Regions from separate parts of the Streptomyces sp. V3I8 genome, predicted to be linked through region 3. Evidence: riboswitches for the same ligand, from Rfam matches in the RefSeq annotation. Region 3 holds a riboswitch; each other region holds the start of a gene.
The links. Region 3 has a riboswitch for thiamine pyrophosphate ahead of thiC (phosphomethylpyrimidine synthase ThiC). Riboswitches for the same ligand answer to the same signal wherever they lie in the genome.
Positions count from the first base shown of each region.

Region 1 (9,970 bases), 2.1 Mb from region 3:
TGCCGCACGCGTACACGTCCACACGGGGATCGGCCGTGCCGCTCTCTATCTGCTCCGGCGCGAGGTAGGACACCGTGCCCAGCACGGCGCCCGTCGTGTGGGTGACCGTGTCCACGGCCCGTACGAGACCGAAGTCCGCCACCTTCACCCGGCCGTCGTCCCCTATGAGGACGTTCTCCGGCTTCATGTCGCGGTGCACGAACCCGGCGCGGTGCGCGGCGCCGAGCGCGGCGAGGACCGGCTCCAGGATGTCCAGCGCGGCCCGCGGCTGGAGCGCCCCCCGCTCGCGCAGCACGTCACGCAGGGTGCATCCGGCGACGTACTCCATCGCCAGGTAGACGTAGGCGCCCTGGGCGCCCTGGTCGAAGACCTGCACCACGTTCGGGTGGGCGAGCCGCGCCACCGACTTGGCCTCACGGATGAAGCGCTCGACGAACGAGGCGTCGGCGGCCAGGGCCGGATGCATCACCTTGAGCGCGAGCACCCGGTCGAGACGGGTGTCCACGGCCCGGTAGACCGTGGCCATCCCGCCGACCGCGATGCGCGCGTCGACGTGATACCGACCGTCGAGCACATGCCCGACCAAGGGGTCTTGAAGGGTCGTGTCCACGCAGGTGAGTGTACGAGCCACCACTGACGGGGCCCTCCGTCCGGGCGGTTCCGGGGCGGTACTGAAGCCGACCTGTGACGGACCCCGCACGCCGATCGGGGCGGCACACCGTACGAATTCGGACAGATGTCCAGGCCGGGAGATGGGGCCGAAGGTCAGAAAGCGGGGCGTTCCGGGTCCAGCCGCGCGATTCCGTCCACCGGGGACGAGGCCTCGGCGAAGTGGCGGCGCGGGATGCGGCCCGCCCGGTACGCCAGCCGGCCGGCCTCGACGGCGTGCCGCATGGCCTCGGCCATGAGGACCGGCTCCTGGGCCCGGGTCACCGCCGAGGCGAGCATCACGCCGGCGCAGCCCAGCTCCATGGCGAGCGCGGCGTCCGAGGCCGTACCGGCTCCCGCGTCCAGGATCACCGGCACGCGCGCGTGCTCGACGATCAGCTGGAAGTTGTGCGGGTTGCGGATCCCGAGCCCCGACCCGATGGGCGACCCCAGCGGCATGACCGCGGCGCAGCCCACGTCCTCCAGTTTCCGCGCGAGGACCGGGTCGTCGTTCGTGTACGGCAGGACCGTGAAGCCGTCGTCGACGAGGGTCTCGGCGGCGTCCAGCAACTCGATCGGATCGGGCAGCAGGGTGCGCTCGTCGGCGATGACCTCCAGCTTGACCAGGTCCGTGCCGAGCGCCTCGCGCGCGAGGCGGGCCGTCAGCACGGCCTCCCCGGCGGTGAAACAGCCCGCGGTGTTCGGCAGCACCCGGATGCCGAGCCGGTCGAGCACGGACAGCACCGAGCCGTGGGACCCGGGGCTCACGCGCCGCATCGCGACCGTCGTCAGTTCCGTGCCGGACGCGACGAGCGAGCGCTCCAGGACGTCCAGGCTCGGGGCACCGCCGGTGCCCATGATCAGACGGGACGTGCAGGACGTACCGCCGAGGACGAAGGGGTCGTCGGCCATGGTCAGCCTCCTTGGACGGCGGTGAGGACTTCGACGCGGTCGCCCTCGCGCAGCCGGGTTCCCGGCCACTGCGCGCGCGGGACGACGGTCTCGTTGAGCGCGGCGGCGATGCCGGCGGGGGCCGCGCACAGGGCGGCGACCAGGGCGGCGAGGTCGGTGTCCGCGGCCAGTCGCCGCCGCTCCCCGTTGACGAGGACGGTCACGCTCATGCGGACTGCTCCGCGAGTGCGGCGGCGTCGAACCGCCGGGGGGTGAACGGGAGCGCCTCCTCGGGCAGTTCGCCGGTGGTCAGGGCGTGCGCCAAGGCGTCGCCGGTGACCGGGGTGAGCAGTACGCCGTTGCGGTGGTGGCCGGTGGCCAGCAGGAGCCCGGGGAGCAGGCTCGGGCCGAGCAGGGGGGCGTTGTCGGGGGAGCAGGGGCGCAGTCCGGCCCGCGTCTCGGTGAGCGGCAGTTCGGTGATGCCGGGGACGAGTTCGTGGGCGTCCCGCAGCAGTGCGTACACACCGCCCGCGGTCACCGTGGTGTCCCAGCCCAGTTCCTCGCTGGTCGCGCCGACGACGAGCTCGCCGCTCTCGCGGGGCACCAGGTAGACGTGGCTGCCGCGGACCACGGCACGCACCGTCCGGCTCAGGAACGGCCCGCCGCGCCGAGGCATGGCCAGCCGCAGCACCTGCCCCTTCACGGGGCGGACCGGCGGCAGTACGTACTCGGGCACGCCCGCCAGGCGCCCGCTGAGGCTGCCCGCGGCGAGGACCACCTGTCCCGCGGGCAGGGCGGAGCCGTTCCGGGTGACGACCCCCGTGGCCCGGTCGCCCGCGACGGTCAGCCGTTCGGCCCATGTGCGGTGGAAGGCCACCCCGGCCCGTTCGCAGGCCGTGACCAGGGCCGCGGCGAGCCGACGCGGGTCGATCTGGTGGTCGCCGTCCACCCGCAGCCCGCCGCGCACGCCCGGCGCGAGCATCGGCTCCAGGCGGCGGCACTCGCGGCCGCTCAGCCACTGCGACTCCAGGCCCGACCGCTGCTGCAGGCTGTGCAGTTCACGCAGGTGGGCGCGGTCGTCGGCGTCGAGGGCCACGGACAGCGTGCCGCACTGCCGGTAACCGAGGTCCGTGCCGGACGCCCCGGTCAGCTCCGCGACGAAGTCCGGATAGCGCCGCGCCGAGGCCAGGTTGAGGCCCAGCAGGGTCTGCTCGCCGTAGTGCAGTTCGGTGACGGCGGCCAGCATGCCGGCCGCGACCTGCGCGGCGCCGCCACCGGGTTCGGGGTCCACGACCGCGACCGTGAGCCCGCGCTGGGCGGCCCGCCAGGCGGTGACCAGGCCGATGATCCCGCCGCCGACGACCAGGACGTCGGACGGAGATGCTTGCGGTGTACGCGACATGGGCGTCCAGCCCCTCCCTTCGCCGGCATGACCCGGATCAGGTTCGTACGGTCGGAGGCCGTCCAGCCTCCCTCTCAGCCCGGTGCGTCCGGGCTCCCGCGAGTGCTCTACGTTGGCCACCCTAACTCCTCGCCCCGCACCGCAGTAAGGGAGCCTCACGGCATGGCCCGCTCGCTCGACGGACTCGTCCTCGCCCCCGTGGCCGACCAGGCCCCCGGCCAGGTGGGTACGCGCACCCGGTTCGCGTACCACGAGGAGGACGGCCGGATCTGGGCCGACTACGCGGGTGGCGACGTCGTGCGCGGCCATCTCGTGGGCACCCGGGAGGGCGACCGGCTCGACTTCCGGTACGTGCAGCTGAAGACGGACGGAACCACCTCGTCCGGGCACTGCGTGTCCCTGGTCGCCGAGACCCCCGACGGGCGGGTGCGGCTGGCGGAGACCTGGGAGTGGGAGTCCCAGGAGGGCAGCGGGACGAGTGTGGTCGAAGAGGTGACCGCGGCCTGAGGCCGGGGTCCGAAGCCGTGCCACGGCCCGGCGGCCCCGCTCCCGGGGCGACGGATCCGCCGGCCGTCCGTACCGCCTGCGCTTACCAACTGTTCGTACCGACTGTCTATGGTGACCGGGTGAGCGAGCTGACGCAGGGAGCGGACCCGACGGCGCGATCCGGGGTCGTGATCGTCGGTGCGGGCATGGCCGGCGTGCAGACGGCCGTCGCCCTGCGGGAGCAGGGCTTCCGGGGGCCCGTGACCCTGATCGGCGCGGAACCCCACCAGCCGTACGACCGGCCGCCCCTGTCCAAGGCCGTACTGCTCGGCAAGGCCGAGGGCTCCGCCTTCGACGTCGACTTCGAGAGCCTCGGCGTCGGACTGCGCCTGGGGCTCGCCGTGACCGGCCTGCACCCCGGCCGGCGCGAACTCGACACCGCCGACGGTCCCGTCCCGTACGACGCCCTGGTCGTCGCCACGGGAGCGGAACCCGTCCGGCTGCCCGGCACCGAGGGCGTACCCGGCGTCCATCTGCTGCGCACCCTCGACGACGCCGAGCGGCTGCGCCCGGTCCTCGCCCGGCAGCTCGACGTCGTGGTGGTGGGCGCGGGCTGGATCGGCGCGGAGTTCGCCACGGCGGCGCGTGAGGCGGGGTGCGCGGTGACCGTCGTCGAGGCCGCCGGCCGGCCGCTCGCCGGCGCCCTGCCGGCCGAGGTGGCCGCTCCGATGGCAGCCTGGTACGCGGACAGCGGGGCGTCGCTGCGCACCCACGCGCGCGTGGAACGCGTCGAGCCCGGCGCGGTGGTGCTGGACGACGGGTCGCGGCTGCCCGCGGGAGCCGTGGTCGTAGGCGTCGGGGCGCGGCCCGCCACGTCCTGGCTGACCGGCTCGGGGATCGAACTCGGCGCCCACGGGGAGGTCGTCGCGGACGACCACCTGCGCACCTCCGTCCCGGACGTGTACGCGGTCGGCGACTGCGCCTCCTTCCCGTCGGGCCGCTACGGGGAGCGCCTGCTGGTCCACCACTGGGACAACGCGCTGCAGGGACCGCGCACGGTCGCGGCGGACATCGCCGGCGAGGCGCCCGGGCCGTACGACCCGGTGCCCTACTTCTGGTCCGAGCAGTTCGGCCGCTTCGTTCAGTACGCGGGGCACCACGGGTCCGCCGACACCGTGGTGTGGCGGGGCGAACCGGCCGGGCCCGCCTGGTCGGTGTGCTGGCTCCGGGAGGGCCGCCTGGTCGCCGTCCTGGCGGTGGGCCGGCCCCGGGACCTGGCACAGGGCCGCCGCCTGATCGAGACGGGCGCGGTGATGGATCCCGCCCTGCTGGCGGATCCCGGGCGCCCCTTGAAGAAAGCCGCGGTCTGAGCCCCGTCGGGGGCGCGGGGAAGCGCGCGACCGGGCCCGCACCGGCCCCCACCGGCCCCACGGGCCCGCACCCGACGAGCCGCCCCTGGTCCCCTCCTGAGCCGGCCGCAGGCCGCACCACCGGTGGGTGACCCGGGTACCCACTGTCAGCGGGAGGTGGCAGGCTTGTGTGCGTGACCGAGATTGACGCAAAGATCGATGCTCTCGTCCCCGCCTGGCTCACCCTCCCCGACATCGCCGAACAGTTCGGCGTCGAGGTGACGCGCGTCCGGCAGCTGGTCAAGGACGGCCAGCTCATCGCCGTACGCCGTGGTGAGAACCGCGCGCTGCACGTCCCCGCCGCCTTCATCGACGCGGACGAGCAGAAGGTCGTCAAGGGCCTCACCGGCACCCTGACGCTCCTGCGGGACGACGGCTTCTCCGACGAAGAGATGCTGGAGTGGCTCTTCACCCCCGACGAGAGCCTGCCGGGCACGCCCGCGCAGGCCCTGAGCGAGAATCGCGGCACGGAGGTGAAGCGCCGCGCCCAGGCGCTCGCCGTCTGACCTGATCACGCCACACGCCACACGCCACACGCCACACGCCACACGGCGTACGGGCCGCGCTCCCCGCGGCCCGTACGCCACCGACCTGCCACGGGGGACCCACGCATGCCCGCACCCACCGCACGCGACCGGCTCGCCGACGCCCGGGTCTACCTCTGCACGGACGCCCGCAGGCGCCAGGGCGACCTCGCCGACTTCCTGGACGCGGTCCTGGCGGGCGGCGTGGACATCGTGCAGTTGCGGGACAAGGGCATGGAGGCCGCCGAGGAGCTGGAGCACCTCGCCGTGTTCGCGGACGCCTGCCGCCGGCACGGCAAACTGCTCGCGGTGAACGACCGGGCCGACGTCGCCCACGCCGCCGCGGCCGACGTCCTGCACCTGGGACAGGGAGACCTGCCCGTCCCCGCCGCCCGGGCGATCCTCGGCGACGGGACACTCATAGGCCGCTCCACACACGCCGGACCCGAGGCCTCGGCCGCCGCCGTCCAGGACGGCGTGGACTACTTCTGCACCGGGCCCTGCTGGCCCACCCCCACCAAGCCGGGGCGCCACGCGCCGGGTCTCGGCCTGGTCCGGCACACGGCCGCGCTCGCCACGGACCGCCCCTGGTTCGCCATCGGCGGCATCGACCTCGGCAACCTCGACGAGGTCCTCGCGGCGGGCGCCCGCCGCGTGGTCGTCGTACGGGCGATCACTGAGGCCGACGACCCGGGCGCGGCGGCGGCGGAGTTCGCGAAGCGCCTGCGGACGGCGTGAGGCCGCCGGGTCCTTCGGCGCGGCGCACCGGAAGCCCGGCCCGGCCCGGTTGTCCGAGGCGTGGACAACAAGTCGACAATACGGTCAAATCTCCCGCATCCGGTTGGGGGACCGCCCTCCCCTGACTAACCTGCGGGTATGGCCCTCGGATCTGCTTCCACCCGGACCGACCGCGCACGCACCGTGCGGGACATGCTCGCGTCCGGCAGGACGACGTACTCGTTCGAGTTCTGGGCACCGAAGACCGAGAAGGGCGAGCGCAACCTGTGGAACGCGCTGCGCAGGGTCGAGGCGGTCGCGCCCAGCTTCGTCTCCGTGACGTACGGGGCGGGCGGTACCACCCGGGCCGGCACGGTCAAGGCGACGGAACAGATCGTCTCCGACACGACGCTCACCCCGGTCGCCCACCTCACCGCCGTCAACCACTCCGTCGCGGAACTGCGCAACATCATCGGCCAGTACGCGGACGCCGGGATCCGGAACATGCTCGCCGTGCGCGGCGACCCGCCCGGCGACCCCATGGCCGACTGGGTGGCGCACCCCCAGGGCCTCACCTACGCGGCCGAACTGGTCCGGCTCATCAAGGAGTCGGGCGACTTCTGCGTGGGCGTCGCGGCCTTCCCGGAGATGCATCCGCGGTCCGCGGACTGGGACGCGGACGTGGCGAACTTCGTCGACAAGTGCCGGGCCGGCGCCGACTACGCGATCACGCAGATGTTCTTCCAGCCGGACGCGTACCTGCGCCTGCGTGACCGGGTCGACGCGGCGGGCTGCAGCACGCCGGTCATCCCCGAGGTCATGCCGGTGACCAGCGTGAAGATGCTGGAACGATTGCCTCAACTCAGTAACGCGTCGTTCCCGGATGCCCTGAAAGAGCGGATCCTCACAGCCAAGGACGATCCGGCGGCTGTACGCTCCATTGGCATCGAGTTCGCCACGGAGTTCTGCGCGAGGCTGCTGGCCGAGGGAGTCCCCGGACTGCATTTCATCACGCTGAACAACTCCACCGCGACGCTTGAAATCTACGAGAACCTGGGCCTGCACCACCCGCAGCAGGCCTAGACCGGCCGCATCGTCGTACGCCACACTGCGTAGCGGCCGCCTGGGAGAGGGGCGTACATGGGCTGGACGGTCCTCTACATCGCATTCGGCTTCGTCGCGCTGTGGCTGCTCGGCGAGGTACTGCTGCAGTACAAGGCCCGGCTGCGCTGGCGGCTGCTGGCCTTCGGCGGCTTCCTCGGGGTGGTCATCGGTGTCCTGATCCCGTCGGTGGTGGTCATCGGTCTGGGCGCGGCCGCCTTCGCCGTCGGGCAGACGTACGTCACGCTGTCGTTCCGCAGCGGCTTCGCGGCCGGCTGGGCCGTCGCCGGACGGCCGGGCTTCACCAAGCGCCGCCGGGGCGAACCCGACCGGCAGGACCCGACGCTGGAGGTCACGGACCTCCAGGCCGCGGAGAGCGGAACGTTCCCGCAGGGGGACTTCGGCAGGAGTGAGTCCTTCGGCCGGGACGAGGCCTTCGGGCACGAGGACTCGGTCTTCGGACAGCGTCCGGCGGCCGCCGCCGCGGCCACCTCCGTGTACGAGCCGCAGCCCCTGCCCGACGAGACCGGGCAGTACGGCGTCTACAGCGACGCCGCCTACGCCGCGGCCACCCAGGCGCAGGGCCAGAACCAGGATCAGGGCCAGAACCAGGATCAGGGGCAGGCGCAGGACCAGTTCGCGCAGAACTACGGGTACGACGGCGGCTACGCGAACTACGACCAGCAGCAGTACGGCTACGACACGGGGCAACAGCAGCAGTACGCCGCCTACTCCGACCCGTACATCGGCACGCAGTCCTACGACGCCGGCTCGTACGGCCAGTCCTTCGAGGGCTCGCAGCAGCAGTACGAGCAGCAAGGACAGCAGGGTTACGGGCAGGACCAGTACGCCACGGGCAACTACGCCGGCGAGACTCCGCCCGGCGGCGTCTGGGTGCCGCAGCAGCGGACCACCGAGGACCCGTACGGGGGCGAACTCCCGCCGGAGCAGCCCTACCCCTACGAGGGCGACGGGCAGCAGGGCGGCTACGACGAGCAGCAGTACCGGTACTGACCGACGGCGGTGACCGGGCCGGGCCCCGACCCGGGTCCGGTCCGGACCCGGCGCGGCGCCCGCCCCGCGGGTGTCACTGCGAGCCCCGGAAGTCCGGTCCCTCCACGATCAGCCCGGCGACCAGCGCGCCCGACATGCCCGCGTGCGGGAGTCCGCCGCCGGGATGCGCCCAGCCGCCGACCGCGAACAGGCCCGGCAGGCGCGTGGTGTTGGCGGGGTGCAGCAGCCGTCCGCCGGCCGCGGCGAGGGCCGGGGCCGGCACCGCGCCGCCGTCCGCGCCGGTCGCCTCCGTGATGTCCCGCGGTGTGCGCACCTCGTGCCACAGGACTCTGTCACGCAGGTCGTGCACGGCCCGCCCGGCATGGGTGATCATCTCTTCGGCGAGCTCCGCGAAGGCCCCGCGCGGGGCCGGGTCCGAAGCGCTGTCGCAGGCGGGCACCGTCGCCGTCAGCGTGAGCGCCTCGTGTGCGCCGTCCGGTACCGACGCGGGGTCGTCGGGCCGGGTCACGGTGACCGTGGGCCGTCCCGGCACGACGGGGCCGCCGTCGAACAGGCGGCTCAGTTCCGCCGCGCGGTCGTCCGTGTGCACCACCGTCCGGTGCGCCGCTCCCGGCGGCCGCGGGCCACGCAGCGCCAGATGGACCGTCAGCCGGCTCGGCAGCCCGCGCTGCGGGGGCACCTCGTCCACGCCGCGCGGCGCCGTCGGGGGACCGAGCCGGTCCAGCACGCCGGGCGCCACACCGGCGACCACGAAGTCCGCCTCCACGACGGTCCCGCCGGCCAGCTCCAGGCCCGCCGCACGGCCGTCCTTCTCGACGATCCGCTCGACGGCCGCCCCGAAGGTGAACTCCACCCGCCGGGCCACGCACCGCTCGTACACGGCCCGGGCCAGCTCGCGGAGGCCGCCGCGCACGTACCACACGCCGAACGCGTGCTCCATGTACGGCAGCACGGCCGCACTCGCCGGAGCCGCGCGCGGATCGAGACCGTACGCCAGCGCGTGGCTCTCCAGGAGGGCGGCGAGGCGGGGGTCCGCCAGCTCCCGGGCGGCGACCTCCGCGAGCCGGCCGGCGCTGCGGGTGCGCAGCAGGCGCCGCTGCCGCAGTGCCGGGTAGGGCTCGCGCTCGCCGAGGACCCGCCAGTCGGTCCACAGCGGCTCCTCCAGGAGCGGCCGCCGCGTCCGGTCCCAGGCCTCGCGCGCCCGGACCAGGAAGTCGCCCCAGCGCTCACCGGCGCCCGCCCCCAGGGCCTCGTCCAGGGCCGAGACGACACCCGCGCGGGAGGCGTTGGGCAGGGACACCTCCGTGCCGTCCGCGAAGACGTGCCGGGCCGCCGGGTCGACCTGGACCAGGTCGACGCAGGCCTCCAGCGGCTCCTTGCCCGTCTTGACGAACAGGTCGCGGTAGACCGCGGGCACCCGGAGCAGCGCGGGGCCGGTGTCGAAGGCGAAGCCGTCGCGCTCGAAGCGGCCCACCGCGCCGCCGTACGCCGCCGTGCGCTCGAACACCGCCACCCGGTGGCCCGCGACGGCCAGCCGGGCCGCGGCCGCCATCGCGCCCATCCCGGCGCCGATCACCACGATCCGTGCCATGTCAGGGACTGTATCGGCCGCCACCGACAGCCGGGGCCGCGGCCCCGGCCGCCGCCGGCGGCCGCCCGCCCCTGGGAGCCGGCCCGCCCGCGGAGGTCAGCCGGGCGGCGGCCCGGCCCGGCGCGCGAGCCGTCGCTCCTCGCGGCGCCGGGCCCTGCGGCGCAGGAACCGCCTGATCCGCGAGACG
Region 1 is NZ_JAUSZL010000002.1:6,403,480-6,413,449, forward strand. It holds gene pknB (Stk1 family PASTA domain-containing Ser/Thr kinase) at 1-610, opposite strand, end outside; gene QFZ75_RS28225 (thiazole synthase) at 766-1,560, opposite strand; gene thiS (sulfur carrier protein ThiS) at 1,563-1,769, opposite strand; gene thiO (glycine oxidase ThiO) at 1,766-2,941, opposite strand; TPP riboswitch at 2,939-3,051, opposite strand; gene QFZ75_RS28240 (hypothetical protein) at 3,104-3,448, shown strand; gene QFZ75_RS28245 (NAD(P)/FAD-dependent oxidoreductase) at 3,634-4,797, shown strand; gene QFZ75_RS28250 (Rv2175c family DNA-binding protein) at 4,971-5,342, shown strand; gene thiE (thiamine phosphate synthase) at 5,448-6,098, shown strand; gene metF (methylenetetrahydrofolate reductase [NAD(P)H]) at 6,237-7,160, shown strand; gene QFZ75_RS28265 (hypothetical protein) at 7,218-8,192, shown strand; gene QFZ75_RS28270 (NAD(P)/FAD-dependent oxidoreductase) at 8,266-9,783, opposite strand; gene QFZ75_RS28275 (DUF4126 domain-containing protein) at 9,880-9,970, opposite strand, start outside.
Region 1: it holds a riboswitch for thiamine pyrophosphate, as region 3 does, so the genes downstream of both, thiO (glycine oxidase ThiO) here and thiC (phosphomethylpyrimidine synthase ThiC) in region 3, are expected to answer to the same signal.

Region 2 (9,970 bases), 1.7 Mb from region 3:
CGACCTGGGCGAGTCGATGATCAAGCGTGACCTGGGCATCAAGGACATGGGCACCTTGCTCCCGGGCCACGGCGGCATCATGGACCGACTGGACTCCTTGCTGCCCACCGCCCCCGTCGTGTGGCTGCTGCTGGTGCTCTTCGTCGGCTCGGGCTGACCGGCGGGCGGACGCGTCGCGCGGACATGAGGACCCCCGGCCGACAGGGCCGGGGGTCCTCGGCGTACAGGACGTCCGAAGGACGCGGGCCGTGGGCCGTGAGCCGAGGGGCCGTCAGTCCGTGCCGTAGTCGTGCGGCCGGCCGCCCTGCCACCGCACCCACCGGGGGTCGTCCAGCAGTTCCTCCGCGTCCGGGAGCCCGGCGCGGCGCAGGAACTCGATCACGTCGGCGTCGCTGTGGGCGAGCCCCGCGGCCTGGGCGCGGATCGACACCCGGCGCCCGTGTCCGCCCGTCGGCCGGTGCACGACGACGGGCGCCGCCGCGCCCGCCCCCTCGTCCTCCGCCGCGCCGCCGTTCACAGCACACCGAGGCCGGGGCGGGGGACGGGCGGACGGCCCGCCCTGCGCATCGCGAGCCGGTGCCCGAAGGCGGGCGACGGCGGCGTGCGGGCCGCACGGGCGGCGGCGACCTCCTGTCTTTCCGGCCCGGCGATGGTGTCGTCGGTACGGCGCGGCTGCCGGCCCAGCCGTTCGCGGACGTGGTGCGGACGATCCAGGCGAGACACTTTTTCGTGCACAAGTTCGATTCTAGGTCCTGAAGTGCCTCCCATGACAGCGGACCACCCGACGGGAGCCAAGAAGCGACCACGGCGGCCGATCCGGCCCGACGGCCGACGGCCCGGGTCACATGATTCGATCTGCGACACTGGACGTGTTATGCCTGCACCCGGAGAACTCACATTCGTCGCCCCCCGCGGAGCCAAGAAGCCGCCGCGGCACCTTGCCGATCTCACGCCCGCCGAGCGTAAAGAGGCTGTCGCCGCGGTCGGTGAGAAGCCGTTCCGTGCCAAGCAGCTCTCTCAGCACTACTTCGGGCGGTTCGCGCACGACCCGGAGCAGTGGACCGACATCCCCGCCGGATCGCGCGCCAAGCTGCAGGAGGCGCTGCTGCCCGAGCTGATGACGGTCGTGCGGCACCTGTCCACCGACGCGGACACCACCCGCAAGACCCTCTGGCGGCTCTTCGACGGCACCCTCGTCGAGTCCGTGCTGATGCGCTACCCGGACCGGGTCACCATGTGCATCAGCTCACAGGCCGGCTGCGGGATGAACTGCCCGTTCTGCGCGACCGGGCAGGCCGGCCTCGACCGGAACCTGTCGACCGGCGAGATCGTGCACCAGATCGTCGACGGCATGCGCGCGCTGCGCGACGGGGAGATCCCCGGCGGCCCGGCGCGGCTGAGCAACATCGTCTTCATGGGCATGGGCGAGCCCCTCGCCAACTACAAGCGGGTCGTCCAGTCCATCCGCGCCCTCACCGACCCGGAGCCGGACGGGCTCGGGCTCTCGCAGCGCGGCATCACCGTGTCGACCGTCGGCCTCGTCCCCGCCATCAACCGGTTCGCCGACGAGGGCTTCAAGTGCCGTCTCGCCATCTCCCTGCACGCGCCGGACGACGAGCTGCGCGACACCCTCGTACCGGTCAACACGCGGTGGAAGGTACGGGAAGTGCTGGACGCCGGCTGGGAGTACGCGGCCAGGTCGGGGCGCCGGCTCTCCATCGAGTACGCGCTCATCCGGGACATCAACGACCAGGCGTGGCGCGGTGACCGGCTCGGGCGGATGCTCAAGGGCAAGCCGGTGCACGTGAACCTGATCCCGCTGAACCCGACACCCGGCTCCAAGTGGACCGCCTCGCGGCCCGAGGACGAGAAGGCGTTCGTCGAGGCGATCGCCGCCCACGGCGTGCCCGTCACCGTCCGGGACACCCGCGGTCAGGAGATCGACGGGGCGTGCGGGCAGCTCGCGGCCACCGAGCGGTAGTCTGGCAGCGTTCGTACAGACATCTTCATATTCCGACAGGGGAGCGCCACAGCGCTGAGAGTGCGGGAGAGCCCGCAGACCCTCTGAACCTCGCCCAGGTCATTCTGGGTAGGAAGTTCGGTCACTACTCAAGCTGTTGCGCCCTGCCCGGGATCCGACCGAGATCCCGGGCAGGGCCGCGTCTCTTCCTGGTCAACCCAGGAGGAATCAGAACCAGTGCGTACCGTGAGCACCATCCACCGGCTCACCGCCGTCGTCGCGACCACCGGGCTCGGCCTCGCCGCGCTCGGCGCGTGCGGGTCGTCCGACTCCGGGGACTCGGGCGACGGGGGATCCGGGTCCAGGACCGTCACCCTCGTCAGCCACGACTCCTTCGCCTACAGCAAGGACGTGCTCAAGGCGTTCGAGGAGGAGTCCGGCTACCAGGTCAGGGTCCTCAAGGACGGCGACGCCGGGCAGGCCGTCAACAAGGCGATCCTCACCAAGGACAACCCGCAGGGCGACGTCTTCTTCGGCGTCGACAACACCCTGCTGTCCCGCGCCCTCGACAACGGGCTGTTCCAGCCGTACGAGGCCAAGGGCTCGGACCTGATCCTGCCCGAGTACCGGGCCGACCAGGACAAGCACCGGGTCACGCCCGTCGACTCCGGTGACGTCTGCGTCAACTACGACAAGGCCTGGTTCAGCGAGCGCAAGCTGGCGCCGCCGGCGTCCTTCGCCGATCTGGCCGAGCCCGCGTACAAGAACCTCCTCGTCACCGAGAACGCCTCCACCTCCTCGCCCGGCCTCGGCTTCCTGCTCGGCACCGCCGCCGCGTACGGGGACACGGGCTGGCAGGACTACTGGAAGAAGCTCAAGGCCAACGGCGTCAAGGTCGTCGACGGCTGGGAGCAGGCCTACAACGAGGAGTTCTCCGGGTCCGCCGGCGGCAGGAAGGCCAAGGGCGACCGGCCGCTCGTCGTCTCGTACGCCTCGTCGCCGCCCGCCGAGGTCATCTACGCCGACCCGAAGCCGAAGACCGCGCCGACCGGTGTCGCGGACGGCACCTGCTTCCGCCAGGTCGAGTACGCGGGCCTGCTGGGCAACGCGAGGAACCCGAAGGGCGGCAAGGCGCTCGTCGACTTCCTGATCAGCAAGAAGTTCCAGGACGACATGCCGCTCAACATGTTCGTGTACCCGGTCCGGAAGGCCGCCCAGGTGCCGCAGGAGTTCGTGAAGTTCGGCCCCGCCGCCGAGGACCCCGAGACCCTGGACCCCGCGAAGATCGCCGACAACCGTGACGAGTGGGTCAAGGCATGGACCTCGCTCGTACTGAAGTAGAGCCGCGCGCCGGGGCGAAGCCGCGCACCCGCCGGCGTACGGGGAACGCGGCGCGCCTGGGCCTCATGGCCCTGCCCGTCGCGTTCTTCGGGGTCTTCTTCGCCTATCCGGTCGCGGCCATCACCGCCCGCGGGCTCAAGACCGACGGGACCTGGCGCTTCGGGCGCATCCTGGACGTCCTCGCGCAGCCCGACATCCGGCACGTCCTGTGGTTCACGACCTGGCAGGCGCTCGCCTCGACCGCGCTCACCCTGCTGATCGCGCTCCCCGGCGCGTACGTCTTCGCGCGCTTCGATTTCAGGGGCAAGCAGGTGCTGCGGGCCGTCGTCACCGTGCCGTTCGTGCTGCCGACGGTCGTCGTGGGCACCGCCTTCCTGGCGCTGCTCGGGCGCGGCGGGCTGCTCGACGAGCTGTGGGGCGTACGCCTGGACACCACCGTGTGGGCCATCCTGCTCGCCCACGTCTTCTTCAACTACGCGGTCGTCGTCCGCACGGTCGGCGGGCTCTGGTCGCAGCTCGACCCACGTCAGGAGGAGGCCGCGCGGATGCTCGGCGCCTCACGGTTCGCGGCCTGGCGCAGGGTGACGCTGCCGGCGCTCGGCCCCGCCGTGGCCGCCGCCGCGCTCATGGTCTTCCTGTTCACCTTCACCTCCTTCGGCGTCGTGCAGATCCTCGGCGGCCCCACCTTCTCGACCCTCGAGGTGGAGATCTACCGGCAGACCTCGGAGATCTTCGACCTCTCGACGGCCGCCGTACTGACGATCATCCAGTTCGTGGCCGTGGGCGCGATCCTCGCCGTCCACGCGTGGACCGTACGGCGCCGGGAGACCGCGCTGCGCCTGGTCGACGCCGCCACGACCGCACGGCGACCGCGCGGGGCGGGGCAGCGGGCGCTGCTCGCCGCCGTCCTCGCCACGATCGCCGTCCTGCTGGTCCTGCCGCTGGCCGTCCTGGTCGAACGCTCCCTCGACGCGCCCGGCTTCGGCTACTACAAGGCGCTGACCAGCGACGAGGGCGGCCTCTTCCTGGTGCCGCCGATCGACGCCGTCGGCAACTCGCTGCGGTACGCCCTCGCCGCCACCGCCGTCGCCCTGGTGATCGGCGGTCTCGCGGCCGCCGCCCTCACCCGCCGGGACGCCGGACGGCTCGTACGGGGCTTCGACGCGCTGCTCATGCTGCCGCTCGGCGTCTCCGCCGTGACCGTCGGCTTCGGCTTCCTCATCGCGCTCGACGAACCGCCGCTGGATCTGCGCAGCAGCTGGATCCTCGTGCCGCTCGCGCAGGCGCTGGTGGGCGTCCCCTTCGTCGTACGGACCATGCTGCCGGTGCTGCGGGCGGTGGACGGCCGCCTGCGCGAGGCGGCGGCGGTGCTCGGGGCCTCGCCCTGGCGGGTGTGGCGCGAGGTCGACCTGCCGATGGTGCGGCGGGCGCTGCTGATCGCCGCCGGGTTCGCCTTCGCCGTGTCGCTGGGCGAGTTCGGCGCGACGGTGTTCATCGCACGGCCCGACAACCCGACGCTGCCGGTCGCCGTGGCGCGACTGCTCGGGCGGGCCGGCGAGCTCAACTACGGCCAGGCCATGGCCCTTTCGACCATCCTGATGGCGGTGTGCGCGGTGGCGCTGCTGATCCTGGAGCGCCTTCGCACCGACCTTCGTTCCGACCGGGCGGGAGAGTTCTGACCATGCTGGAACTGGAGAGGGCGACCGTACGGTTCGGCGGACGGGCCGTGCTCGACGACGTCGGACTCGATGTCGCCGAGCACGAGATCGTGTGCGTCCTCGGGCCCAGCGGCAGCGGCAAATCGACCCTGCTCAGGACCGTCGCCGGGCTCCAGCGGCTGGACGGCGGGCGGGTGTTCCTGGACGGCCGCGACCTCGACGGCGTGCCCGCGCACAAGCGGGGCGTCGGCCTGATGTTCCAGGACCACCAGCTGTTCCCGCAGCGGGACGTCGCCGGCAACGTGGCCTTCGGGCTGCGCATGCACGGTGAGCCCAAGCAGCGGCAGGCCGCGCGCGTACGGGAGTTGCTGACGCTCGTGGGGCTGCCGGACTCCCACCGGCGGGCCGTCGCCTCCCTCTCCGGCGGCGAGCAGCAGCGCGTCGCCCTCGCCCGTGCCCTGGCTCCCCGGCCCCGGCTGCTCATGCTCGACGAGCCGCTGGGCCAGCTGGACCGCTCGCTGCGGGAACGGCTGGTGGTCGAACTGCGCGGACTCTTCGGCGAGCTGGGCACCACCGTGCTCGCCGTCACCCACGACCAGGGCGAGGCCTTCGCGCTCGCCGACCGGGTCGTCGTGATGCGGGACGGGCGGATCGCCCAGTCGGGTACGCCGCTGGAGGTCTGGCAGCGTCCGGCCGACGAGTTCGTGGCCCGGTTCCTGGGCTTCGAGAACGTGGCCGGGGCGACCGTCTCCGGCGAGACCGCGGACACCCCCTGGGGCAAGGTGCCGGTGCCCTCCGGCTCGCAGCAGGGCGAGGTCACGCTGCTCGTCAGGCCCGCGGGTGTGCGGCTCGTACCGGTCGCCGACGGGCTGCCCTGCACCGTGGCCGCACGGACCTTCCGGGGCACCCATGTCGCCGTACAGCTGCAGCCCGGGGGCGCGCCGCGGCTGGAGGCGGCGTGCGCGCTGCGGGACGCGCCGGAGGCCGGGGAAGAGGTCGGGGTGGCCTTCGACGCAGCCGAAATCGTCGTACTCGGCAGGAGCGCCGCCTTCTAGGGTGCGGCCATGACGTCACTGGGGCACGACCGTCACTGCGACGAGGTCGTCGGGCCGACCGCGCTGCTGCGGGCCCACCTGACCGGGGCCGACCTGGGTGCGACCGTGCCGACATGTCCGGACTGGACGCTGCGGCAGCTCGCCGTGCACGTGGGCGAGTCGCACCGCTGAGCCGGGCACATCGTGCGCACGGGTGCGACCGAGGAGGTGTCACCCGGGGACGTGGCGGGCTCTCAGGGGCCCGCGGACAGCGACCCGGCCGCACTCGACGCCTGGCTCGCGGAGGGCGCCGAGCCGGCCGCAGGGGCCTTCCGGGCCGCCGGGGCCGACGCCCCGGCCCGGTCCTGGGCGTAGGAGCGCACGGCCGGGTTCCGGGCGCGGCGGATGGCGCACGAGACGGTGATCCACCGGGCGGACGCGACAGGCACCACCGGAAGGCCGGGGCGCCGTTCGAGGTCGCGCGGGACCTGGCGGCCGATGCGGTCGACGAGTGGCTGGAGATCGTCCGGTTCGGACCGCGGACGGATCCCGACGATCCGCTGCGGGAGCTGCGGGGCGCGGGACGCAGCATCCACCTCCACGTCACGGACGCCGGCGCCGGGACGGGCCCGGAGGCCGAGTGGGTCATCGAGTTCGACGACGAGGGGTTCGACCGGCGCGCGGTCACGAGAAGGCGACGGTGGCCCTGCGGGGGCCGCTGACGGAGGTGCTGCCGGCCTTCTGCCGGCGGCTGCCGGTGGAGGACGGCCGTCTGCAGGTGCTGGGGGAGCGGGAGCTGGTGGACTCCTGGCCGGAGCGGGCGTCGTTCGGCTGAGGGGCTCGCCGGGGGCGTGACGCCGGCCTGCGGGCCCGGCGGGCCGGCCGCGCGGTTCCCCGCACCCCCGACGGGGCCGGGCAGGACTGCGGCCCGCCCCCTCGGTGAGGGGACGGGCCGCAGCGGGTACTGCCGGTGTGACGGGGTGGGGTCAGCGGTTGTTCGCCGCGCCCCGGCGACGCAGGGCGAACATCACGCCGGCGCCGGCCGCCACGAGCGCGGCCGCGATGCCGGCGATCGCACCGGTGTTGGAGCTCGAACCGGTCTCGGCGAGGTTGGAGTCACCGGCGGGCGAGGGGGTGTTGTCCCCGGTCTCCGCGGCGGGGGTGCTCTCCGACTCCGACGGCTCCGAGGACTGCTCCGGCTCCGAGGGCTTCGGCTCCGACGGCTTGGAGGGCTCCTCCGAGGGCGACGGGGTCGCCGGCGGCGTGGACTCGTCCGACGCCTTGCAGGCCTCGGCCGGGGTGACGAGGTTGGGCTTGATGTCCTCGTCGACCTGGTTGCCGGCCTTGACGTGCACGCGGTAGGTCGCGTTCGGCTTCCAGTCCTCGGAGAAGTCGACGGTCACGCCTTCGCGCGTACCTTCGACCACCTGCGGTTCACCGACCTGCTTCTCGTCGGCACCGTTCGACTCGAGGAAGACAGTGATCGTGGCCTTGACGCCCGACGGGTCCTTGTCGGTGACGCTGATGACGCCCTTGGTGCCGTCGCACTTGGCGACGGCCGAGAACTCACTGATGTTGCAGGCGAGCGCGTTGCCGGCCAGGCCGAGCGTGAGCGCGGCCGAGGCGGAGGCAACTCCGAGAATGCGCACGGAACGTGCGGTACGGCGAGATATGGACACGATTGCCCTTCACGGGATGCACAAAAACGAGGGGGGTGGTGGAGGTTGCTGTGAAACAGCAACCCCAGACGCCTCACAGGTTTATTGGGCACCGTCTCCGGTTGTCAATCCGTGTGTCCGTCTTGCCCCTTGGCTTTAGGTTTCATTTACGTGACAGGCGGTCCAGCGCCTCCGGAGCGTCCTCGATCCGGTCCACCAATGTGATGCGGGACTCCATCGGCCGGTCGCGGGCCAGGGCTTGGAGGAGCGGCCACGCCGGCAGGCGTTCCGTCCAATGGACGCGGTCCACCAGGACCATGGGAGCGGGCTCGCCGCGTGACTCGTAGTAGTTGGGGGTCGTGTTGTCGAAGATCTCCTGGACCGTGCCGGCGGCGCCCGGCAGGAAGACCACGCCCGCGTTCGAGCGGGCCAGCAGGCCGTCCTCGCGGGTGGCGTTGGCGAAGTACTTGGCTATGTGCGAGGCGAAGGCGTTCGGCGGCTCGTGCCCGTAGAACCAGGTGGGGATGCCCACCGAGCCGTTGCCCCGCGGCCAGCGCTCGCGCACCTCGAAGGCACCGCGCGCCCAGTCCGTCACCGACGGCACGAACGAGGGCGCCTTGGCGAGCAGTTCGCACGCCTCGTCCAGCATGCCGTCACGGTACGGGGCCGCGTACGCGCCGAGGTTCGCGGCCTCCATCGCGCCGGGGCCGCCGCCGGTGGCGACCGTGAACCCGGCGCGCGCCAGCGCACGGCCGAGCCGGGCCGCGCCCGCGTACGTGTCCGTGCCGCGGGCCATGGCGTGACCGCCCATCACGCCCACCACCCGGTCCCCGCGCAGGAGTTCGTCGAGGGCGTCGGAGACGGCGTCGTCGTGGACGGAGCGCAGCATCGACGCGTAGATGTCCCCGTCGGCCCCGGTCCGCCGGAACCAGTCGTACGCGAGGGCGTCCGGCGTGGCCTCGTACCCCTCGTCGAGGGACGCGAACAGCTCCTCGGGCGTGTAGAGACGGCCGCGGTACGGGTCGAACGGCAGGTCGGGGAGGGGCGGGAAGACCAGGGCGCCGTCGGCGCGGACCTTCGTCGCCGCGTTCTCCCGCATCGGGCAGCCCAGGAAGACGGCGCCCGTGGTGTCGCTGGCGAGCAGCTCTCTCGTACGATCCGTCAGATCGACTGCCTGGACGCGGAATCCGGCGAGGGTGCCGCGGGCCGAGACGGTCGCGTCGAACTCCTCGATCGTCTCGATCTCGCGGTCACCATGGTGGGCCACATGGGCGGGACTGGTCTGCACCCGCCCATGTAAGCACGGCCCGTCCGGACGCGGGCGGGTGATGCGGCCCCGGGGCGGTTCAGCCCTGGACGGCCGCCGGGTCCATCCACATGACCTCCCAGGTGTGGCCGTCCGGGTCGTCGAAGGCACGCCCGTACATGAAGCCGTGGTCCTGGGTCTCGCCGCTGGCCGAGCCGCCCGCCGCGATCGCGCCGTCGACCAGCCGGTCCACCTTCTCGCGGCTCTCGGCGCTGAGACACAGGAGCACCTCGCTGGTCTTCGTCGAGTCCGCGATCTCCTTCTTCGTGAAGTCCGCGTAGCGCTGCTTGTTCAGCAGCATGGCGACGATCGTGTCGCTGATGACGACGGACGCGCAGTTCTCGTCCGAGAACTGCGCGTTGATGGTGTAGCCGAGCTCCGTGAAGAACTTCTTCGACACCTCCACGTCGTTCACGGCCAGGTTCACGAAGATCATCTGCTGGTACATGTGGGGTCCTCCGTCGGGGTGTGTCGCGGTTCGGAGGGGTGGACCGGGGGGCGTGCGGAAAGTCATCGGTCCGCGCGAACTTTCTTCCGTCTTTTCTTCTGTGCTTCTGTGCTTCTGTGCTTCTGTGCTTTTCTCGCGTCTTTGCTCCCGTACGCGGGCCGACGGCTTTCCGCGTGCTCCCGGGCGTGCCGCTCAGCGGGCCAGCGGCAGGGCCGCGAGCTGTGCGATCGCCCAGGTCAGCGGGGTGAGGATGATCAGCAGGGCGCCGGCGCGGAGGGCGGCGGCGATGCGCAGGGGCCCGGCGGGCGCACCGATTCTCACCAGGGCTTCCGTGACGCCGGAGCGTGCGTTCCTCGCCTCGACCGCGGTGGTCAGGAGCGTCGCCACGGTGCACCCGGCGACCAGCAGCGCGCCGAGCGTGGTGAGGGGACCGATGTCGGAGCGCGTGCCGGCGGACAGCACGGCCGTGGCGTACGCGCCCGACGCGACCGCGCACACCACGCCGAGCGGGCGGCCGATACGGGTCGCCTCCTCCATGAGGACGCGCCCGGCGAGCAGGCGCAGG
Region 2 is NZ_JAUSZL010000002.1:2,634,843-2,644,812, reverse strand. It holds gene QFZ75_RS11475 (phosphatidate cytidylyltransferase) at 1-157, shown strand, start outside; gene QFZ75_RS11470 (hypothetical protein) at 272-517, opposite strand; gene QFZ75_RS11465 (hypothetical protein) at 514-723, opposite strand; gene rlmN (23S rRNA (adenine(2503)-C(2))-methyltransferase RlmN) at 875-1,981, shown strand; TPP riboswitch at 2,009-2,114, shown strand; gene QFZ75_RS11455 (thiamine ABC transporter substrate binding subunit) at 2,216-3,301, shown strand; gene QFZ75_RS11450 (iron ABC transporter permease) at 3,277-4,980, shown strand; gene QFZ75_RS11445 (ABC transporter ATP-binding protein) at 4,983-6,014, shown strand; partial or broken gene QFZ75_RS11440 (maleylpyruvate isomerase family mycothiol-dependent enzyme) at 6,024-6,828, shown strand; gene QFZ75_RS11435 (LAETG motif-containing sortase-dependent surface protein) at 6,980-7,642, opposite strand; gene QFZ75_RS11430 (LOG family protein) at 7,815-8,939, opposite strand; gene QFZ75_RS11425 (VOC family protein) at 8,998-9,405, opposite strand; gene QFZ75_RS11420 (hypothetical protein) at 9,598-9,970, opposite strand, start outside.
Region 2: it holds a riboswitch for thiamine pyrophosphate, as region 3 does, so the genes downstream of both, QFZ75_RS11455 (thiamine ABC transporter substrate binding subunit) here and thiC (phosphomethylpyrimidine synthase ThiC) in region 3, are expected to answer to the same signal.

Region 3 (9,970 bases):
CTCTCCAGCACGCCCGGCAGCGGCGGATAGGGGTTCTCGTTGGAGGACAGCTTGTACGTCACCGGACCGTCCCCGGCCGCGGCGGGCCTGCCCGGCCTGTACGTGGGGATACCCTCCAGCTCGGCTCGCAGCTTCGGGCTCGTCTCGCTCACCGCAGTCCTCCTCGTGACCGTCTCCGGCTCATCACCGCCGCCGGCTGCCAATACTGCTCACCTTAAGAGGATTCGACGCCGCCGCGTACGGCCGGGACCGACCTCCCCGCCGGCACCGGTCACCGGGGGTGCGCACTCCCGGGCATCACCACTCGAAGGCGTACGAATGAGGGGGCGCGCCGCTCGTCCCGGCCCGCGCCGGTGGCTTGCGCCGTGGCGCGCATCCCTCGTGCAGGTGAGTTGAGACCTCTTCGAAACATGGCTCATTTAGCAGGCTCATGCGCGTCGACAAGTGACGTACTGCCATTGAATCCTTCAACCTCCTTGCTTTCCAAGGGAGTCGTGGATTTATGACCATGCAGAAACGTGCCTGTCAACGCGTGCATATGCGTCCGCACTACCCCACCGCATGAGCCCTACTATCGGCTCGCCATGACAGCAGCAGGGAAGCACCAGGTGAGCCGGTCGGATACCTCCCGCCGAGGAAGCCGGCCGGGCCGGGCGGGCATCAGAGACGTGGCCGCGGCCGCCGGAGTCTCCATCACGACGGTCTCCGACGCCCTCAACGGCAAGGGACGGCTTCCGGACGCCACAAGACGCCATGTCCGCGAGGTCGCCGACCGGCTGGGCTACCGCCCCTCCGCCGCGGCCCGGACGCTCCGCACCGGCAAGTCCGGCCTCATCGGCCTGACCGTGACGACGTACGGGGACGAACCCTTCACCTTCACGGAGTTCGCGTACTTCGCGGAGATGGCCCGAGCCGCCACCTCGGCCGCGCTCGCCCGGGGCTACGCCCTGGTCATCCTCCCCGCGACCTCGCGACACGACGTGTGGTCGAACGTGGCCCTGGACGGGACGGTCGTCATCGACCCCTCCGACCAGGACCCGGTCGTCAGCGAACTGGTCCGCCAGGGGTTACCGGTGGTCTCGGACGGCCGCCCGGCCGGCTCGCTGCCGGTGACCGCCTGGGTGGACAACGACCACGAGGCCGCGGTCCTGGGCATCCTCGACCACCTGGCCGCCGCCGGAGCCCGCCGGATCGGGCTGCTGACGGGCACGACCACGGACACCTACACGCACCTCTCCACGACCGCGTACCTGCGCTGGTGCGAACGGGTGGGCCAGGATCCCGTGTACGAGGCCTATCCCGCGCACGATCCGTGCGCGGGGGCCGTCGCGGCCGACCGGCTGCTCGCCCGGCCCGACCGGCCCGACGCCGTCTACGGGCTCTTCGACCCGAACGGCACCGACCTCCTCGCGGCGGCCCGGCGCTACGGACTGCGCGTCCCGGAGGACCTGCTCCTCGTCTGCTGCAGCGAGTCCACCGTCTACGCCAACACCGAGCCGCCCGTCACGACACTCTCGCTCAAACCGCGACGGATCGGCACGGCCGTGGTCCAGCTCCTCATCGACGCCATCGAGGGGGTCGAAACGGACCAACCGGTCGAGCAGGTGATACCGACGGAACTGATCGTGCGCACCTCCTCCCAGCGACGGCCGCCACGGACGACCGTCAGTGCGCCGAGGTCTCCGGAACAGGGGTGACCTCCCCCGCGGAAAGGCCATCCCAATTCGGGAGAAAACCACGGTGAACTGGGGTTCCGCTCCGATTCACCACCCCTGGGTCATCACATGGCGCGATCCGCATTCCTATGATGGGCGGACGACACCGCGGGCCGCTGCGACCAGGCAGTCCGACGCGGTGCAGATGCGGCGCGATGGTGGTGGAGGGGTCGATGACTCAGGGGGCCGGTCAGGGACCCGAGATGCGGACGCCGACGGTGCGCGACTTCCGCGTGCCGGCGTACGTCCACGATGCCGGTCCGTACACGCAGCAGCCCGGACCTCACCCGCAACCGCCCGGACCGTACGACGGGCCCGGCGACCCGTACGACCGGGCCGCGGATCCGTACGACCAGACCGCCGACCCGTACACCGGGCCGGCTGAGCCGTACGTCCGGCCGGGCACCTACGCGGGTCGACCGCCGCACGCCGAGGGCGGCGTCCCGGCCGAGGTGCCGGAGGGTTACACACCGACGGAGCGCGATCTGCCGGTCATCAACCGCGGTGACACGGTTCAGGTGGCGGTCGACCCCGAGGCCGTGCAGCCGGTGCAGCCCGACGAGGGCCCGGGGCCGCTCTACGTCGTCGGTGACGTGCACGGATACCTCGACGAGCTGCTCGCCGCACTGCGCGAGAAGGGGCTCATCGACGCCGAGGGCCGCTGGGTGGCCGGGACCTCCAGGCTCTGGTTCCTCGGTGACTTCACCGACCGCGGGCCCGACGGCATCGGCGTCATCGACCTCGTGATGCGGCTGTCGGCGGAGGCCGCCGCCGCCGGCGGCTACTGCAAGGCGCTGATGGGCAACCACGAGCTGCTGCTGCTCGGCGCCAGGCGGTTCGGGGACACCCCCGTCAACTCCGGCGCCGGAACCGCCACCTTCCAGGCCGCCTGGCTGCTCAACGGCGGCCAGAAGACCGACATGGAGCGCCTCCAGGACCACCATCTGCAGTGGATGGCCCGCCTCGACGCGATGGAACTGGCCGACGGGCATCTCCTCGTGCACTCCGACACGACCGCCTATCTCGACTACGGCGACTCCATCGAAGCGGTCAACGACACCATCCGGGAAGCGCTCACCCGCAATGACGCGGACGAGTGCTGGGACCTCTTCCGCAAATTCACCAAGCGCTTCGCGTTCCGCGACGACGGCGGCGCGCAGGCGGTGCGCTCCCTGCTGGAGACGTACGGCGGTTCGCGCATCGTCCATGGTCACAGCCCCATTCCGTACCTCAGGGGCGACGTCGGCTCGGAGGACGGCGGGGACTCGTCGGCTCCCGCGGTCGAAGAACCGCACGTGTACGCCGACAAACTCGCCATCGCGATGGACGGTGGCGTGACCATGGCCGGAAAACTGCTGGTCCAGCAACTTCCGCTGGATGGCTGAGCGTTCACGGGGCAGACGTCCTTCGATGAAGGACACATGGCGTCCGGGGGTAAATTCTGGAAACCCCCTGTCACCCTGTGCCGTCACCGCTCTACCATCGGCTTATCCGTAGCAGGCTCCCCTCCGTTTCTGCCCGACGGCTCGTCAGCATGCCGAGCCCCAAGCCCTACGGAGCATCGGGGGATGCACATGAACAGCGTTCCGCAGCACCTGCTGAGCGAGGACCGCCAAGAGTACGAGCGGATCCTCGACGAGGCGCTGCGCTCCGCACCACACCGTCCCGAACTTGCCGCTGTCGGTCAGCGGCTCAACACCGAACAGCTGCGCACGATGGCCCTGAACGCCACCGCCCTCATCACGGCGGCCGCAGCGACCGAGTACCAGCACTACGTGAAGGTCCGCGAGGAACTGCGCCGGCCGGCGCCGTCCACCCCTCCCGTCCGCGAAGGATCCTCCAGCTCCACGGATCCGGGTACGAGCGCGGTGGGGCTCGCCACCACCATGGGGGAGGTCGCCGAGACCGCCGGGGCCGGTGCCGCCGCGGTCGTCGCCGTGCTCGCCCCCGTCCTCGCCGGCACGGCCGCGGTGATACTCCTGCTCGTCGGCTACGCCCTGAGAATGCTCGACCCCCGGCCGAACATCGCACAGACCCTCGTCACCACCGGGTGGGTGTTCGGCGTCATCACCGCGGCCTCGATCCTGGTGGCCGCGGTCGGTCTGCTGCTCGCCGCCCTGCGCAACGGCGACAGCTCGCTCCAGGCCGGCGCGCACGGCGAGCGGGGCGAAGAGGTGGACCGTGCCAGGCAGGCCTGGCACGACGCCCTCCTGGAGCACGGCATCATGCCGTTCCTCAAGGAGGCCCTCGTCGACCCGGGCGCCGCGGCTCTCGGCCGTACGAAGCCCTCGGCGCCGACCAGCCGGATCCCGCAGCTCGGCTACAACCGGCCGGGCTTCAGCAGCCCCGACGGCGGGCCGGCAGCGGGCCCCCGGCCGAGCTACTCGAGTCCGGACTTCAGCAGCCCGGACTTCGGAGGACCGGAGCACGCTCCTGAGTGAGGAATCCGCCTCGCAAAACTGATCGACGACGGAGACCCGTCGTCGATCTTTTTTGCGCCCTCCTCAGTCGGCCAGCGGCAGATAGACCCGGTTGCCCGCGGCGGCGAACTCCTTCGACTTCTGGAGCATCCCGTCGGCGACCTCCTCGGGCGTGGCCCCCGCTTCCGCCGTGCCGCCGAACTGCTCGTTGATGCTGTGGCTGATCTTCATCGAGCAGAACTTCGGCCCGCACATGGAGCAGAAGTGCGCCGTCTTGGCCGGTTCGGCCGGAAGCGTCTCGTCGTGGAACTCCCGGGCTGTGTCGGGATCGAGCGCCAGGTTGAACTGGTCCTCCCAGCGGAACTCGAAGCGGGCGTCCGACAGCGCGTCGTCCCACTCCTGTGCGCCGGGATGCCCCTTGGCGAGGTCCGCCGCATGGGCCGCGATCCTGTAGGTGATGACGCCCGTCTTGACGTCGTCGCGGTTCGGCAGGCCCAGGTGCTCCTTGGGCGTGACGTAGCAGAGCATCGCCGTGCCCCACCAGGCGATCATCGCGGCACCGATGCCGGAGGTGATGTGGTCGTACGCCGGGGCGATGTCCGTCGTCAGCGGGCCGAGCGTGTAGAACGGAGCCTCGTCGCAGATCTCCTGCTGAAGGTCGATGTTCTCCTTGATCTTGTGCATCGGGACGTGCCCCGGGCCCTCGATCATGGTCTGTACGCCGAAACGCTTCGCGACCTTGTTGAGTTCACCGAGCGTGCGCAACTCCGCGAACTGCGCGGCGTCGTTCGCGTCCGCGATCGAGCCGGGCCGCAGGCCGTCCCCGAGCGAGTACGTGACGTCGTACGCGGCGAGGATCTCGCAGAGCTCCTCGAAGTGCTCGTACAGGAACGACTCCTTGTGGTGCGCCAGGCACCACGCCGCCATGATCGAGCCGCCGCGCGAGACGATGCCCGTCTTGCGGTTCGCGGTCAGCGGGACGTACGGCAGCCGTACGCCCGCGTGGACCGTCATGTAGTCCACACCCTGCTCGGCCTGCTCGACGACCGTGTCCTTGTAGATCTCCCAGGTGAGCTCCTCGGCCCGTCCGTCGACCTTCTCCAGCGCCTGGTAGAGCGGGACCGTCCCGATGGGCACGGGGGAGTTGCGCAGCACCCACTCCCGCGTGGTGTGGATGTTGCGGCCGGTGGAGAGATCCATGACCGTGTCGGCGCCCCAGCGCGTCGCCCAGGTCATCTTCTCGACCTCCTCCTCGATGGAGGAGGTGACGGCGGAGTTGCCGATGTTGGCGTTGACCTTCACCAGGAACCGCTTGCCGATGATCATCGGCTCGATCTCCGGGTGGTTGACGTTGGCCGGCAGCACGGCCCGGCCCGCCGCGATCTCCTCACGTACGACCTCGGGGGCCACGTTCTCCCGGATGGCCACGTACTCCATCTCCGGGGTCACCTCACCCCGCCTGGCGTAGGCGAGTTGTGTCACCGCCTGCCCGTCGCGGCTCCTGCGGGGCAGCCGCGGGCGCCCCGGGAAGACCGCGTCGAGGTTGCGCAGTCCACCGCGCGGGGAGGTGTGCTTGATCCCGTCGTCCTCGGGGCGCGGGGCGCGGCCCGGGTACTCCCCGGTGTCGCCGCGGGAGATGATCCAGTTGTCGCGCAGGGGTGCCAGACCCCTGCGTACGTCGGTGTCGACGGCCGGGTCGGTGTACGGGCCGGAGGTGTCGTACAGCGTGACCGACCGGCCGTTGGTGAGATGCACCTGACGGACCGGCACCCGCAGGTCGGGGCGCGAACCCGCGACATACGCCTTGTGCCAGCCGATGGACTTGCCGGCCTCGCCGTTCCCGGCCGGGACGGCTGCCCCGCCGCTCTCGGGCGAGTCGGACACCTCGGTGCCGTCGACCGGGGCGAGCGCCCCGGTCGTCTGGCTGGAGACAGGCGTGCGTGCGTCCTTGTTGGTCATGAGACCTACTCCCTACGCCGGCATTACCCGGTAACAGGTTCGGCGGTCGACGCAGCGTTTTCCGTCCGGCGATGTTCCACGTGAAACATCGCGGATGCGGAGGTCAGCGCCCTCTCAGCCCGGTGCTCCGAGCTCCCGCGTGTGCAAAGGTGCTTCCACGCTAGCGCCACAATGGGCGCGGTGAACAGTGGGCCCCTCGCGTTCTTGCGATGATCGGTCGGTGACCACGACGCAGCAGCCCCCACTTCCGCCGTCCGAACCGCCCCACGGACACGGCCACGACGGACCCGCCGACGGTGGGCACGGGCACTCGCACAGTCATGGCCCCGCGGCGCCCGTCTCCGCGCATCTGCGCAAGATCATCGCTGCGGTCCTGATCCCCTTCGCCGCGGCGGTCGTGGTCGGTCTCGTGGTGCTCTGGCCGGGTGGCGCTCCCGGGCACGAGCGCACGGGTGTGGGCTTCGACCGGCAGACGCAGCAGGCCACCGTGACCGAGGTCGACGAGGTCGACTGCAAGTCCGTGAACGCCTCGGGCGGGACCCCGACCGGCGACACCTCGACGGCCGAGGGCTCGTCCGCACAGCAACAGGCTTCGGGGACCTGCAAGAAGGCGACGGTCCGGGTCGACACCGGCAAGGACAAGGGCCGTACCTTCACGGAGATCGTCCAGCCGGACTCCTCCCGGCAGTTGAAGCAGGGCCAGGAGGTGATCGTGGCGTATGCGCCCGACGCTCCGGAGGAGCTGCAGTACTCGGTCACCGACGTGAACCGCAAGCTGCCGATGGCGCTGCTCGCCGGTATCTTCGCCGTCGCCGTGGTCGTGGTGGGCCGGATGCGCGGTGTCATGGCGCTGGTCGCGCTGGCCGTCAGCTTCATGATCCTGACGTTCTTCATCCTGCCCGCGATCCTGCAGGGGTCGAACCCGCTGGTCGTGGCGGTGATCGGGGCCAGCGCCATCATGCTGATCGCGCTCTACATGTGCCACGGCCTCTCCGCCCGGACCTCGGTCGCGGTGCTCGGCACCCTGCTGTCCCTGCTGCTGATCGGGCTGCTCGGTTCGCTGTTCATCGGCTGGGCCGCGCTGACGGGCAACACCGACGACAACACCGGTCTGATCCACGGGCTCTACCCGTCCATCGACATGAGCGGTCTGCTGCTCGCGGGGGTCATCATCGGCTCGCTCGGCGTGCTCGACGACGTCACGGTGACGCAGACGTCCGCGGTCTGGGAGCTCCACGAAGCCAACCCCACCATGGGCCGGCGGGGGTTGTACCGAGCGGGCATCCGCATCGGACGCGACCACATCGCGTCCGTCGTCAACACGCTCGTCCTGGCCTATGCCGGTGCGGCGCTTCCCCTGCTGCTGCTCTTCTCGATCGCGCAGAGCAGCGTGGGAGCGGTGGCCAACAGCGAACTCGTGGCCGAGGAGATCGTGCGCACGCTCGTCGGGTCGATCGGGCTGGTCGCCTCGGTGCCGGTCACGACCGCTCTCGCGGCCCTCGTGGTCTCGGCGGATCGTCCGGGCGCCGCCGCCCCTGTCCAGCAGCCGCAGGCCCAGCCACCGGCCCAGCCGCAGTCCCCGTCCGGCCCGAGGGTGCCGCTGCGCGGCGGGAGCGGCCGCCGCCGCAAGCACTGAACCCGCGTCATCCCGCGCTCTGTTCCTCCGCCAGGATGCGGTCCAGCACTTCGTCCAGGTGCGTGTCGAAATCGGCGAGGGAGCGTTCCTGCCCCAGCGGAACCAGCCGGTCCGTGCGGTCGAGGAACGCCAGCAGGGGCGCCGTACCGCAGCGGAACAGGGCCTGGTCGGCCCCCACCTGGAGCCGGATCAGCACATCGCCGAACCCCTCGGTGTCCGCTGGGGTGATGTGCACGTCCCCGTCCCCGCACGGGCGGCCCACTCCGTCGACCAGCAGCTCCCGGCCGAAGGCCCAGGTCACCGGGGCGTCTCCGGGCAGGTGGAAGGTCAGACGCACGGCGTAGGGATCACCGGTCTCATAACGCAGCTCCACCGGGATCCGGAAGGAAAGCTCCTCCGAGACCACGAAGCTCATCATGACCTCTGCCTGTACTACCGACTCGTGCATCGCCTGCCCTGTCGTTCGCCGTCCATGGCCGGGAATCGCCCACCTAAACGCTTCTGGCATCTTGCTCACCGTGTACACCAGATCACAAGGAGTGAGTTTTCAGATACTGATAGAGAGCGAAAACGTCCCCAGCATGCCGCTGATCTCACTCTGCAGTCGCCGCGCCGCGGGGAGCAGCCGTTCGGCCTGGTGGGACGGCATGGAGATGGCCACCGCCACGGCCGTACCGCCCAGCGTGATCGGGATCGCGGCACAGACCGTGCCCAGCGCGTACTCCTGATGTTCGATCACGGGCTGCATGCGACGCGTCGATTCGAGGCGGCGCAGCAGGGTGAGATCGTCACGCACCGTGTACGGCGTGATGGCCCGTACGGGGTAGCGGTCCAGGTGGTCCCTGCGCGCCTCGTCGTCGAGCTGGGACAGCAGGCACTGACCGATCGCGTGCGCGTGCCCCGTCTCGCGGAAGTCCGCCCACTCCTCGACCGCCGGATTGCCCGGGGCGTCGGCGACGTGCTGCACCTCGATCTCCCCGTCGCGGTAGGCCGCGCAGTACACCGGGGCACCGATCACATCCCGCCAGCTTCCCAGCGCGTCGGCGACCGTGCTGCGGCGTTTCTGCTCGGCGCCGCTGCCACCCAGGCGCTCGGCCGCCTCGCCGAGGAAGAACAGCCCCTTCTCGCGCCGCAGGTAGCCCTCGTGCGCCAGGGTGCGCAGCAGGTGGTACGCCGTGGGGAGGGCCAGGCCTGCCTCGCGGGCCAGTTGCTTGGCGGGCGCCCCGTGCTCGTGCCGCGCCACCGACTCCAGGAGACGCATCGCTCGCCGCACCGAGCCGATGAGCGTGGTGGGGTGAAGTTCGGAGGCGGAGGCACGCAGTCCTGCGGGCGCGGTGTCAACCGTGGCCAAGGGGTACTCCCGAAACGCGAGGGGGCCGCCCGTGCTGGAGTTTCACGAGAGGGTTCGGAACGCCGCCCACGAGGGTCACTCCCGTGTCGGGTTCCGGACCCTAACCGTCTGCCACCGATCCCTCACGCCATGCCTCGAAAACCCCCGTTCACCCCGGGGAACTGTCGTTCGCACCGCCGGCAACCGGTGCCTACCAGTCGCTCCGTGACGTGGAACTCGACATGAACTTCCGTACGACGTAGATCAGTCCGCCGACCAGTGCCACGAACACCAGCAGCTTGAAGAGCAGGCCGATCACGAAGCCGACGACGCTCGCCAGCAACCCGCCGAACACGACCAGGGCGATGACCGGCACCGCGACCCACTTAACCCACCACGGCATCCCCGCGAAGATCTCTCGCATCGCCCTTGTCCCTCGTCTCTCTGCCCGTTGCCGGGTGCCGACCCGGCCCGTCCGCACTACGGACGGGTCTCGGATGTCCTGTTCCCGATGCTAGGCGCGGCAGGGTGCCGGCGGGGGCCCCGCACCCCTTGTCCTCCCCTGACCGTTCCCCTAGGGAACCCTGAGGCCGACGTCAGCTCTCGGGCGGAGAGAAGACCACAAGAACCCGCAGATCCTCGCTGATGTGGTGGAACTTGTGCGCCACCCCGGCGGGTACGTACACGACGCTGCCCCGCGCCACCTGGGTCGTCTCCATCCCGACCGTGATCGCGGCCCGCCCGCTGACGACGAAGTACACCTCGTCCTGGCGGTGGGGCTGCTGCGGGTCCTGCGTGCCCGCGTCCAGCGCGTACAGGCCGACCGACATGTTCTTCTCGCGCAGGAACTGGAGGTACGCGCCGTCGTTGGCGGCGCGCTCCGCCTCCAGTTCGTCCAGCCGAAATGCCT
Region 3 is NZ_JAUSZL010000002.1:4,351,365-4,361,334, forward strand. It holds gene hisC (histidinol-phosphate transaminase) at 1-152, opposite strand, end outside; gene QFZ75_RS19305 (LacI family DNA-binding transcriptional regulator) at 585-1,697, shown strand; gene QFZ75_RS19310 (metallophosphoesterase) at 1,874-3,100, shown strand; gene QFZ75_RS19315 (hypothetical protein) at 3,284-4,156, shown strand; gene thiC (phosphomethylpyrimidine synthase ThiC) at 4,220-6,094, opposite strand; TPP riboswitch at 6,087-6,243, opposite strand; gene QFZ75_RS19325 (YibE/F family protein) at 6,315-7,730, shown strand; gene QFZ75_RS19330 (SsgA family sporulation/cell division regulator) at 7,738-8,178, opposite strand; gene QFZ75_RS19335 (IclR family transcriptional regulator) at 8,278-8,991, opposite strand; gene QFZ75_RS19340 (DUF5326 family protein) at 9,272-9,484, opposite strand; gene QFZ75_RS19345 (cupin domain-containing protein) at 9,657-9,970, opposite strand, start outside.